DNA from 4 places in the Exiguobacterium sp. RIT452 genome. Region 2 is predicted to be linked to each of the others. Evidence: riboswitches for the same ligand, from Rfam matches in the RefSeq annotation. Region 2 holds a riboswitch; each other region holds the start of a gene.
What was found. A riboswitch is a leader RNA that binds a small molecule or an ion and turns the genes downstream of it on or off. The one in region 2 is predicted to bind thiamine pyrophosphate.
Positions count from the first base shown of each region.

Region 1: another riboswitch for thiamine pyrophosphate. It lies ahead of thiD (bifunctional hydroxymethylpyrimidine kinase/phosphomethylpyrimidine kinase); the one in region 2 lies ahead of tenA (thiaminase II).
Region 3: another riboswitch for thiamine pyrophosphate. It lies ahead of D3D03_RS02690 (thiamine phosphate synthase); the one in region 2 lies ahead of tenA (thiaminase II).
Region 4: another riboswitch for thiamine pyrophosphate. It lies ahead of D3D03_RS05035 (ECF transporter S component); the one in region 2 lies ahead of tenA (thiaminase II).

Region 1 covers NZ_QXJB01000005.1:102,152-105,266, forward strand. Annotated here, with positions in the region: gene D3D03_RS12060 (murein hydrolase activator EnvC family protein) at 1-1,124, shown strand, start outside; TPP riboswitch at 1,184-1,294, shown strand; gene thiD (bifunctional hydroxymethylpyrimidine kinase/phosphomethylpyrimidine kinase) at 1,421-2,227, shown strand; gene thiM (hydroxyethylthiazole kinase) at 2,211-2,981, shown strand; gene thiE (thiamine phosphate synthase) at 2,971-3,115, shown strand, end outside.
Region 2 covers NZ_QXJB01000001.1:277,958-281,072, reverse strand. Annotated here, with positions in the region: gene D3D03_RS01420 (sporulation protein) at 78-851, shown strand; gene tenA (thiaminase II) at 926-1,621, opposite strand; TPP riboswitch at 1,696-1,801, opposite strand; gene D3D03_RS01410 (DUF1002 domain-containing protein) at 1,991-2,872, shown strand.
Region 3 covers NZ_QXJB01000001.1:531,101-534,215, reverse strand. Annotated here, with positions in the region: gene D3D03_RS02695 (NAD(P)/FAD-dependent oxidoreductase) at 1-999, opposite strand, end outside; gene thiS (sulfur carrier protein ThiS) at 1-10, opposite strand, end outside; gene D3D03_RS02690 (thiamine phosphate synthase) at 996-1,592, opposite strand; TPP riboswitch at 1,684-1,786, opposite strand; gene nagZ (beta-N-acetylhexosaminidase) at 1,846-3,093, opposite strand; gene D3D03_RS02680 (OsmC family protein) at 3,090-3,115, opposite strand, start outside.
Region 4 covers NZ_QXJB01000001.1:928,538-931,652, reverse strand. Annotated here, with positions in the region: gene D3D03_RS05040 (50S ribosomal protein L25/general stress protein Ctc) at 347-1,024, shown strand; TPP riboswitch at 1,117-1,216, shown strand; gene D3D03_RS05035 (ECF transporter S component) at 1,322-1,897, shown strand; gene D3D03_RS05030 (ABC transporter ATP-binding protein) at 1,894-3,115, shown strand, end outside.

The DNA.
Region 1 (3,115 bases), on a different contig from region 2:
AACAAGAAATTAACAAAATTGATGCTGCGATTAATGAAAACATCTTCCGGATTTCGGAAAAAAATAAGCAAATTCGTCAGTTGAATGTGCAAATTGAAGATCTTGAACAAGAGATTATTCGTTATGAAGAAATGTTAGCCAAGCAAGAGGAATTGCTCGGAGATCGGTTACGGGTTCTTCAAGAAAATGATGGGAATTCAATTAAATGGGAAGAAGTCATTTTTGGATCAAAAAACTTAGGGGATCTGTTCAGTCGTGTCATGGCAGGAAAAAAGATCGCTGAACAAGATGATAAGATGATCGTGTCGTATTTGGAAACACAAGAAAAATTAGCTGAAGCAAAAGCTGAACTTGTTACGAAAAAAGCAGAACGTGTTCAAGAAAAAGAAGCTTTACTTGTTCAAAAGAAACAGTTGAAACAGCAGATGAAAGAGCGAAGTGCAACGTTGAAAAAGCTGCGTAAAGGGAAAGTGAAATTTACGACAGAGCTACTCGATGCAAAAGAATTACAGGCAACACTGGAAGCACAGGAACGTGCCATTGCGGCAGCAAAAGCCGCAGCGAAAGCAGCAGCAGAAAAGGCGGCAGCAGAAAAAGCGGCGGCTGAACAAGCAGCAGCTGAACAAGCCTCAAAAACAGCGGCTGACACGACACGTAAGTCGACTGGAAAAGCAGACAGTCCTGCACCTGTCGTCAGTGTGCCTGCTGGATCGGCGAAGTTTATTCGACCGGCAGCCGGTGGTGTCTCACAAGGATTCGGACCAGCAAGTGGTGTAAATGGGTATACATTCCATAATGGAGTCGACATCCGTGGTCCTGTCGGGTCGCCGATTCGCGCAGCAGCAGCAGGAACAGTCATTACAGCCGGAAGTGGCGGACCATACGGAAATCATGTCATGATTTCACACTTCCTGGATGGACAAGTGTATACGACGGTTTATGCGCATATGAATTCGTTATCTGTTGGGGCGGGTCAAACCGTATCACAAGGACAATCACTTGGAACACTTGGAAGCACAGGAAATTCAACGGGTCCACACCTTCACTTTGAGTTACATGTTGGTGGATACCAGTATAGTGCGACAGGACCGGCGAATACGGTCAATCCTCTCGGATATTTCTAAAAACGGGCTTCGGCTCGTTTTTTTTTTATGGCTGTGCTACAGTGAAAAAGAATATTATTACGAGCAACTAGGGGAGCTGGAGGAGTCCGGCTGAGAGGAAAACCATTCTGTTTTCGACCCTGTCACCTGAACTGGATAATACCAGCGTAGGAAAGTTGAGATCGAAGACATGAAAGTATCGTCCGGTATAACCGGTCGTTCATGGCGTCGTCTGCTTTTTTACAGCGGACGGCGCTTTTTGTTTTGTCGTCCGTTTTCTCTCCTTAGATTTGCTCACACGAAAGTGAGGAAACGATATGAAACATGTACTGACGATTGCAGGATCTGATTCTGGTGGTGGAGCGGGAATCCAGGCAGATTTAAAAACATTCTCCGCCCTTGGTGTCTACGGTATGAGTGTCATTACAGCAATCACTGCCCAAAATACGTTGGGGGTCCAGGCGGTTGAAGATGTGTCGCCGGCGCTCGTCGAGGCACAACTCACCTCGATTTTTTCAGATATTCGTGTGGATGCCGTCAAAATCGGGATGGTCTCGAATCAAGAAACCATCCACGTCATCGCGCAACAACTCAAGCACTGTCGCGTTCCGATCATTTTAGATCCGGTTATGGTCGCGAAAGGCGGGCACGATTTACTGCAGACGGATGCGAAGCAGGCATTGATGGAGGAACTGTTACCGCTCGCGACACTCGTGACGCCCAATATTCCGGAAATCGAGCGGATGATCGGTTATCCGGTTCAATCGATCGAGGAGATGCGGCAGGCCACAATCGAGCTGTCTAAACAACGGGTGGATGCCGTCTTGCTGAAAGGCGGACATTTGGAAGGGCAACAAGCCACGGATCTTTTATACACTCAAGGTCAACATCATTTCTTTGAGCAGGAGCGTCTGGATCGTCTGCATACACATGGGACAGGCTGTACGTTGTCAGCTGCGATTGCAGCACGCCTTGCGTTAGGGGACTCGCTTACCGACAGTGTAGCCCATGCCAAGCGGTATGTGACGGAAGCGATTCGTCATGGTTTTGCGCTTGGTCACGGGATTGGACCGACGCATCACTTTTATGAATTCTGGAGGGAAAATCATGTTACGAACCATTGAGGAAAAAAAACCATTGATCCATCATTTGACGAATACCGTAACCATCAATGATTGTGCCAATATGACACTTGCACTCGGCGGATCTCCTGTCATGGCGGACGATTTGTTAGAAGTTGAAGAGATGGTGGCACTTGCCGATGCCGTCGTGATCAATACAGGAACGCTGAATCCTGCGATGCGAAAGGCGCAACTGTTGGCAGGTAAAACCGCCAATCGTTTAGGGAAACCGATCATTTTGGATCCGGTCGGAGCAGGTGCGACTACTTTACGAACGGATTTTATGAAGGAATTGCTGCAACAGATTCAATTTACGGTGATTAAAGGAAATGCTTCAGAAATCAAAACGCTACTTGGGCAGGCGACGACAACAAAGGGAGTCGACGTCGCCGAAGGAGAATCGCTTGATCTTCATGCAGTCCGGGTGTTTGCGGCCGAATCCAATCAAGTCATTGTGGTCACAGGACCGGTTGACTTCGTGACGGACGGACAGCACGAGCTTCATCTTGATGTTGGAACGAAACGGCTCGGTCAAGTGACGGGGACGGGATGTATGACAGCTTCTTTGATTGCGACGCTGTTAGGGACTGGTTATGCATGTTTTGAAGCTGCTGCTTTAGGAACCTATTTGATGGGGAAAGCCGGGGAGCAGGCGGATGAGAAAAAAGGAATCGGTGATTTTCGGACCGGTTTGTTTAATGCCGTCAGCTTGATGACAGAGGAGACACTCCGGGAGGTGCACTTTAATGAAGCCTGATTATTTAGTGTATGCCGTGACGGATCCACGTCTTCAATCCAGACCCCGGCTGGTCGAAGCAGTGGAAGCGGCGATCAAGGGCGGGGCGACGATCGTTCAATTGCGGGAAAAAGAAGCCTCCGGAAAGGAATTTC
Region 2 (3,115 bases):
CAAATTCACCCGCGTTCGACAAGCAAGCAAGCTTTATTGTTCAGTGCTCATACTTCATTTTTTAGGAGGAAAACAACATGTTCAAAAAAATTCTTTCACAAATCGGCATCGGTGCCGCAACGGTCGATACACGACTCGAACAAGATCACTGTGAACCCGGTGGAACGATCACGGGCGTCGTCCACATCAAAGGCGGCAGCGTCGATCAGGAAATCGCCCGGATTTATCTTGCCTTCAATACCCAATACAAACAAGAAGTCGGCGACAGTACGGCATTTACGACATTCACACTGGATCGGTTTGCGTTAAACGAAGCCCCGTTTACGATTGAAGCAGGTGTCGAACGCGAAATTCCGTTCACGCTCCAAGTACCGTTCAATACGCCGCTCTCCGTCAGCCAATCCAAGTCGTGGATTGAAACGGGTCTTGATATCGCGCAGGCGGTTGACCCTTCTGACCACGATGCTGTCGTCGTCAAAGCCAATGACTACCAATCGGTCATCCTTGAAGCGATGGAAGACCTCGGATTCCGTTTAAAGAAAGCCGATACAGAGAAATTACCGGGCCGCTTCCGGAAAGATCTGCCGATCGCGCAAGAACTCGAGTATTCAGCACGCGGCACCCATTATGCCCATAAACTGGACGAAATCGAAGTCATCCTGTTACAAGACCGGTCGGGCATCGATATCGTCGTCCAGATCGACCGCCGTGCGCACAGTCTTGGTTCACTGTTCAGTGAAATGGCCGGTACGGACGAGACGATGACAAAACTTTCGTTATCCAATCAGGATTTAACCAATCCGACTGCCGTCAAACAACGTCTGGCGGATTTGATTGAACGACACAGCTGAGTTATTTTTTTAGACAACAAACACCGGATCCGATTATCGTCGGATCCGGTGTTTGTTGATTTAAACGTTTTTCCTTACTTCGATGATGTGATTTCCATCGTCTGCATGTACTGTTTTTCAAACGTCTCTTCCGTCCACCCCATCTGCCAAAACATCAATTCATAATAACAACTTTTAACAAAATGTTGTTTCATCCGTTCCCGTTCTTCGGCACTTGCCCGCTCCGCCAAATCATTCAGACGATCAACTTGTTCAAAGACGACCCGTTCAAACCATTCGGAACTGTATGTCGCAATCCATTGCGCATAGATTGGAGAATCCGGCGTACAGCCTTGTAACTGCTGTCCGACTTCATAGTAAAGCCAATAACACGGTAAAATAGCGGCAATCGTCTCCCCCAGCGTCCCTTCACTCGCATGATGCATGTGCGACACATAAGCATAAGCCGTTGGTGCCGGTTCGAACTCAGCCAGCGTCTCGCTTGCAATCCCAAGCGGTTCAAAAAACGATTGGTGCAGACTGAGTTCTGCGGCATACGTCGATGTCGCATGCTCCGCCAGTTCAGCGATCGTCGCAAAATCTTGGGCTTTCGAAGCAGCGCGGGCCTGGATTTTCGCAAAATGTTTTAAGTAATAGGCGTCTTGCAGGACGTAATGGCGGAACTTCGCTAGCGGCAAAGTGCCGTCTCCGATCCCTGTGACGAACGGATGGCTAAAGCTGCTGTCCCAATACTGTTGTGCCGCTTGCCGGATTTCTTCACTGAATGTCATGTCGTTTCCCCCTTTGTTAATCAAAAAAACGCCACACCCGATGTCAGGCATGACGTGAAAAGACCATAAAAAGAGGATCGTCCACGCCACTTCCCTCCGTAAGTCCAAACTTAATCAGGTTCAAAGGGTCCGAACGTCTCCGTCGTCTCAGTCAGCCTACTGACTCCCCTAGTGGTCGCTATTTGATTTGTTTTGAGTTTATCATGATTTGATGTGGAATTGATCCTTTCTCGTCATTTCGCTCATTTTTTTTGTACAATGAACATGACGGAAGGTGGATGGCGGCTCGTCCTTGAGACCGATTCTCTTCTGTCGCCGGTCGATTAGACTAAATTTAGTACCTGATACTTAACTTATGGAGGAACTTTTATGAATAAAACAATCACATGGACGGCATCTGCTTTACTTGCTACCACCTTACTGCTACCGACGGCCGCATCTGCTGAGCAAGTGGTTGACAAAACAATCGTCACCCTTGGCGAATCCCTTGGGGCAAAGGATAAATCGTGGGTCTTGTCCCGCTTGAATGCACCGGAAGGCATCACTCCGATTATCGCAACATCTGCCGATGAAGAAAAATATCTCGGGAAAAATATTCCCCAATCACAACGGGGTGGCGGCATGTACTCTTCCGCTAAAATTGAGTTGGCGGAAAAAGGTGATGGATTATCTGTCGCGACCGAAAACATCACCTGGGTCACAAAAGACATGTACCTCAACGCCCTCGTCACGGCGGGTGTAACGGATGCGGACATTACGATCACGTCCCCGTACAAGGTAACCGGAACTTCGGCTTTGACCGGGATCATGAAAGCGTACGATCAAACCTCTGCCGAGACCGGCATCAAACTGACGGATGAACGAAAAGACCTTGCCCAGCAAGAACTCTCTGTGACATCCGATGTCGGGAAAACGGTCGGGACGGATAAAGTCGCCGACTTGATGAATGAAATCAAAGCGGAAATCGCGAAACAACAGCCGGAAACGAAGGTCGAAATTGAAAACGTCATCGTCCAAGTCATCCAAAACAATAACATCAATTTATCCGATGCTCAGATGGACCGGTTGACCGGACTGTTTAATCAAATGGAACAAGCGGACCTGAACTGGGGTCAAATCGAGAGTGGACTGAAAGATGCTGGACAAGATATCCAGGCCTTCGCGACCTCAGAAGAGACAAAAGGATTTTTTGCGAAGTTGTTTGATGGTCTCAGTGCATTCTTCAACTCGATTGCCGGCTTGTTTAAATAAAGATTAACGTTTTCTTTTCTGTCAGGCATGGTAAAATAGATGTATTGAATCGGAAAAGGTGGTGTGAAGACATGGGTTTTGCTGCGTGTAAGCATTGGTTGATGGAACAACTGTATCTGTTGCGCGCGATTTTTCATGGAATGGCGTTCTAAGGGACTAGTCTGCCCTTTTTTAACGAACCCAATACCTGAAAAATAAAGCAAAGCGCATCTTCCACGAGTCAAGGAGAGTGCTGTTTGCGCT
Region 3 (3,115 bases), 250 kb from region 2:
GGATCTGCATGTATTCTCCTCCTCGTGTCGTCTGCAACAAAATGCCTCCAGCGTAACTTCCGGTTTTCGGTTCATGACACAATCGGCGAGGACTTGTGCCGTCACCGGAGCGAGCAAGATGCCGTGCCGGTGATGTCCCGTCGCGACCAACAAACCGTCAATTCCTTTGACCCGTCCAAGATACGGTAAGCCGTCACGGGTCTGCGGCCGGACACCGGACCAGATGTCAACCAGTGCCGCATCACGGATCGGCGGATACACGTCAATTGCTGCCGCCAACAGGTCCGAGATGCTGCCCGCGTTGACCGTCGTCGATTCCTCACCAACGTGTTCCGTTGCGCCGATGATAATCCGTCCGTCTGCTTTCGGGACAAGGTACACCGTCTCATGAAACAAAGTCTGCTCCAGTCGACCGGTTGTGAGACGGACAGATAGGCACTCACCTTTGACCGGAAGCGTATCAATCGGAATCCCGATCGTTTGCAACAACGGTTCCGATCCTCGTCCGCCGGCGATGACGACCTGCCGACCAACCTGTTGTCCCCGGCTTGTCTCCACCCCGGTTATCGTCCCGCTGTCCCGCAAAAGACGCAAGACACTTACCTGTTCTTCAATCACGCCACCCCGCTGTTCAATCGCTTGCCGTAACGCACGGACAAGCAACGGAGGATCGACTTGACCGACCCGTTCAAATTGGACGGTTTGCTTTGCCTGGCGCAGCTGAAACGGCAGTTCGAGATAACCGCTCGTCAACCCGGTCTCGTCGAACAATTGACGGACAAGCTGCGGATACAGGACACGGCTGACTGCCGCTAACGCATGTAACGGTTCCGACAGTTCTTCGTCCGTCGCGAGCATCCCCGCTGCCGCCCGTGTCGCGCCTTGTCCGACTGCCGACTGATCGAGCACGCGAACACTTTGCCCCCGATTTAATAACTCATAGGCGAGCGTCAAACCAATGATACCGGCACCGACGATTAATACATCCGGTTGTTTCATCGTCCAATCACCGCCCGGAACCGTCCGGCTGCTTCCGCCGGATGGATTTGTCCCAAAATCCCGGACAGGACGGCAACTCCGCTACACCCGGTCGTTAAGACATCAGACAGATTTTCCGGTTTGATTCCGCCGATGGCGATGACCGGGATCGATGTCCAGTCGACGACTTGCTGTAACGCATCGAGCCCCCTTGGCGCCACGCCGGGTTTCGAATCCGTCTCAAAAATATGACCGTACATCACGTAATCGGCGCCGGCTTGTTCCGCCACCATCGCTTCGGTCAACGAGTGAACCGATTGACCGATGGAGATCGTCGGAAACTGTGCCCGGACACGCTCGACCGACAGACTGCGGCGTGTCAACTGGACGGTCGTGCCGGTGACGAGTGCAGCATCGAGCCGGTCATGGACAACCAACTGGTCTGCGCGGACTCCTTGGTCGAGCAACGTATCAATGCAGGAAACCAATTCCCGGACTGACCAGGTTGGCTCCCGTAAGTGGATGCGATCGACGGACAGTGCGAGCTGCGGAAGGGTCTGTTCCAGCACTTCCTTACTGTCGCGTCCGGTTGTAATCAGGTGTAAATGTGACATCGTTCCCCCTCCTTTCCACACGAAAAAGGACCACCCCATGAACTGATGGAGTGGTCCTACGAAAAGGGCGACGCTTGGCGTTCCCTCGATAGATGATCGGATACCACTTCCCTCCGCTAGTACGAACTAGATCAGGTTCAAAGGGTCCGGATACTTCCGTCTCAGTCTGCTGCGAGACTCCCCTAGTGTAGATATTTATTTGTGTGGTACGTCTGTAGTTTACCACGGGTAGTCCGATTAGTTCCACCCTTGATTAGTGTCGCATGTCCGATTCGACCGCTTTGACCTGCTCGATCAAGCGTTGGTATTCGTCGACACGTTTCGTTTGCGACAAGTCATACGTTTGTTTTAAGCGTAAGACCCGCATGACTTTCTGGTTGAGATCGGCTGTCGACAGTTTCCCTTGTTTGATCCGCGCCATGATTTCCTTGTGAACGGACGCGTACGCGCCGGGTGAGGAAAACATCGCCATATCCGCACCGTTTTCAAGTGCAAGACCTGCCGCTTGAGCTAATCCGTACCGTTCTGTGATGGCTCCCATGACGAGATCATCCGTGATGATGACACCATCAAATTTCAGTTCACTCCGTAACACACCGGTCATGACTTCTTTCGATAACGAGGACGGTCGATTTTTGTCGAGAGCCGGGAACAGGATATGCGCGACCATGACCATTTCAGCCCCGTCTTGAATCGCCCGTTTAAACGGGACCAGCTCCGTCTGCTCAAGTTCCGCTTTCGTCGCATCGACCCGCGGCAGACCGACATGCGAGTCGACGGTCGTATCTCCGTGTCCCGGAAAATGTTTGACGACCGGCACGATATCTTCTTCCTTCATTCCCTGCATCAATGGCACACCGAGTCGTGCCACTTGTTGCGGGTCCGCACTGAGCGCCCGGTCGCCGATGATCGGATTCGCCGGATTATTGTTGACGTCAAGGACCGGTGCAAAATCCATGTTGAATCCGTAAAAACGGGAAATGGAGCCAAGCGTCTGCCCGACGTCTTCCATTAATTCCGGATCATTTTTTTGACCATATGCCAGGCTCGGCGACAGTTTGAGTTGTGCGTCCGGAACCCGGCTGACCCGTCCACCTTCTTCGTCAAAACCGACGAATGCCCGTTGATCCGACGTTTGCGCTTCATTGATGTCAGCCGTCAATGCCTTCAGTTGGCCGGATGACGTGATATTACCGCCGAGTAACAACACTCCACCCAGCGCATGTTGCTGCAACAGCCGGCGATCCGCTTCCGTCAATGCTGTTCCGGCCACACCGATGTAGAGCAGTTGATCGACTTTTTCCGCCGTCGACATCTGAGAGACCGTCTGCTTAAGTTCATTTTCCACTTGTTCCCGGGCAGACGGTTGCTCCGGTTTTTGTGGTTTCGGCTGTTTTGTTTCTTCGGCTTGCTTCGGTGCCGGTTCGTCCGGTTTCACCGTCTCGTCGGCACAACCGGACAACAGGACAGTTGCGAAGACAACAGGGAAAAACAGCTTCAAATCGGTTCCTCGTTTCGGACGC
Region 4 (3,115 bases), 650 kb from region 2:
ACAAATCAAAGAAATTCTTAAAAAAATGAAGGACCTTCAATCCGTTGTCTATCAACAGGTTTGAAGGTCTTTCGACAATCAAATTCAGAAAAAAAGGTTTTAACTTTTGAAAGACAGGGGTATATCTACATTAGCACCGTACAACACGGTCGCTTTTCAATTATTGTTTCTCAATATCAGCGTAATGACCTGGGAGAGAAATGCTACTTACTCACTTCGTTTTTCATTTCTGAATGAAATCCAGTTGAACTAGCATTTAGCGCATGAATTTCTGTTGGAACCTATTGTTCCACTCCTACATTCATTACCTTTTGAGGGCTATACCAAATTCAAGGGGGAAATGAACATGTCAGTAACATTAAAAGTAGAAGAACGCGAAGTACGCCCACGCTCACTTAGAAAGCAATTACGTCATGAAGGAAAAGCTCTTGGTGTCGTGTATGGCTACAAAGTGGAAAGCACACCGATTTCATTCGATGAAAAAGAATTGGTCAAAGTTGTCCGCGAACACGGCGAAAACGTCTTGGTCGCTCTCCAAATCGGCGGTAAAAAGGTCAACACGTTGATCAACAAACTCGATATGGACATCTTTACACCAACGATCAAACACGTTGAATTCATCGCTGTTAAAATGGATGAAGAAACAGAAGTCGAAACGGATATCGTCCTCGTCGGCGAAGCAGCTGGCGCGAAACTTGGCGGATTCCTTTCACAAACACTCTTTAAAGTAACAGTTGCCGCAACACCAGATAAATTACCGGAACGCATCGAAGTGGATGTAACGGAACTTGCAATCGGAGATTCGATTACAGTCGCTGATCTTCCGGAAGAAAAAGATTTCCGTGTCGTCACAGAAGGTGACATCCAAGTTGCAGCGGTCGTTGAATCGACACTTGAAGCTGAACTTGAAGAAATCGAAGAAGCAGAAGCTGAGGCACAAGCAGCTGATGCGGATACAGCGACAGACGATTCAGAACAAACTTCTGAAGAGCAAGCTGAAGAAAACAAAGAAGATAAAGAGTAATCTTTTCTCCCCTCCCCTCGTGGGAGGTTTTTTTTATGCATATTGACAAGTCGCGGCGACAGCCGTACAGTGAAGAAGGTACACATCATTGACACATCCACTAGGGGAGCCCGCTCGGCTGAGACGATTTACTTCGGACCCTTTGAACCTGATCTAGTTCATACTAGCGTAGGAAAGTGGAGCGGAATCCTCGTGCTCTTTTTCTGCAGCTTGCAGGTTACACGACCGCTCTCTTTTCATAGAGGGCGGTCTTTTTTGTGGTTTCTTTGTGGGTGTGCATTCAAAGGAGAAGTGATTATGAACAGTTGGAAAATGAAAGAAATCATCGTCATGATGATGCTCGCCGTAGCTTGTGGTGTCCTCTACTTAGGATGGTCGACGTTATGGTTGCCGATCTCGGCCATCTTTGGACCGGTCGGAGCAAACTGGATGTTCGGCATCTGGGTCATCGCCAGTCCCCTTGTCGCCTACATCATTCAAAAACCAGGCGCGGCATTGATTGCAGAAGTCGTCGCTGCTGCCGTCGAGTTGTTTACAGGGAGTCACTTCGGCTTATCGGCACTGTTGATTGGATTTGCACAGGGAATCGGAGCCGAGATCGCCTTTGCCGTGTTCGGCTACCGGACGTTTAATACGTTCACCTTGATGTTGTCCGGTGTCTTTGCCGCCGTCGGAAGTATGGTCTACAGCCTCATCGTAAATGGATTTGCCTATTATACGACGACGACACTGCTGTTGACGTTTTCCCTGCAACTCGTCAGCGGAGCATTGCTCGGTGGATTGCTCGCCAAACTAATCGTCGACGCGCTCGTTAAAACCGGGACATTGAACGGTTATGCGATCGGACGGCAACGAAAGCAGCGTGCCGCATGATGCAGTGCGCGCACCTGTCCGTCCGTTATCCGGATCAGGATTCTCCGGTCTTACACGACTTGTCGATCACGATTCAAAAAGGAGAAACGACCTTGCTCGTCGGTCCAAGCGGCAGCGGCAAGACGACCTTTTTACACGTTCTTGCCGGTCTGTTGCCGGATACGATTGAAGCAGATGTCACCGGTCACTGGTCGACCGAGGGAACGGTCGGGATTTTGTTCCAACAGCCGGACGATCAGTTTTGTATGCAGACGGTCGGAGCGGAAATCGCCTTTAGTCTCGAGAATCGGCAGATTATCCGCAGTGAGATGGAGGAACGCATCCAGTTGCTGCTGGCGCGGGTCGGACTTGATCTTGCCTTGACGACACCGATTGCCGAACTGTCCGGCGGGATGAAGCAACGGCTCGCGTTGGCCTGTGTCCTCGCCCTTGAACCGGATATCTTATTACTGGATGAACCGACGGCACAACTCGACCCGAGTGGTCAACGGACGATGATGCATCTGATTGAAGAATTGCACCGTGATCCCGACATGACGCTCGTTCTGATCGAACATCAGCTCGATCAGTGCGTGACGTTTGCCGACCGGGTACTTGTCTTTGAAGGAGGTCGCTTATTGCTTGATGGCACACCGTATGACGTGTTTCATCAACAGCGGAATGTGATGACGGCGCTTGGGATTGCGATGCCGCTCCTCTACCCTTACGGACTGGAGACCTTACCGGAACTGTCCGGACAAGCCTGTCATCTGAAGAAACGTCCGGTTGAACGTCGAGCGGTTGGAACGGAGCGGACATTTGAACTGACGCGGGTCCGTGTCAAACGGGGGAAACGGACGATTCTTAACGATTTTTCATGGACGACCTTTTCCGGTCAATGGATCATGCTCGTCGGACGCAACGGGGCTGGAAAAAGCACAGTCCTTGAGACACTGGCGAAATTGCTTCCGTCCCGAGGCGATATCCGCTTGTTCGACACCCCGCTTCGGAGATGGTCGGACCGGACGTATTACCAACAAGTCGGCTTTGTTTTTCAACAACCGGACTTCCAGTTTCTTAAACAGACGGTCACCGACGAACTTGCCATCAGCTGTGCTACCTTTGATCCGGAACGGGTCCAGACAGCCTTGCGTCACTATCGACTGACCGATGTCGCGGATCAGTCTCCCCTCGCGCTCAGTCTCGGGCAAAAAAGACGGTTGAGTGTCGCGACGATGT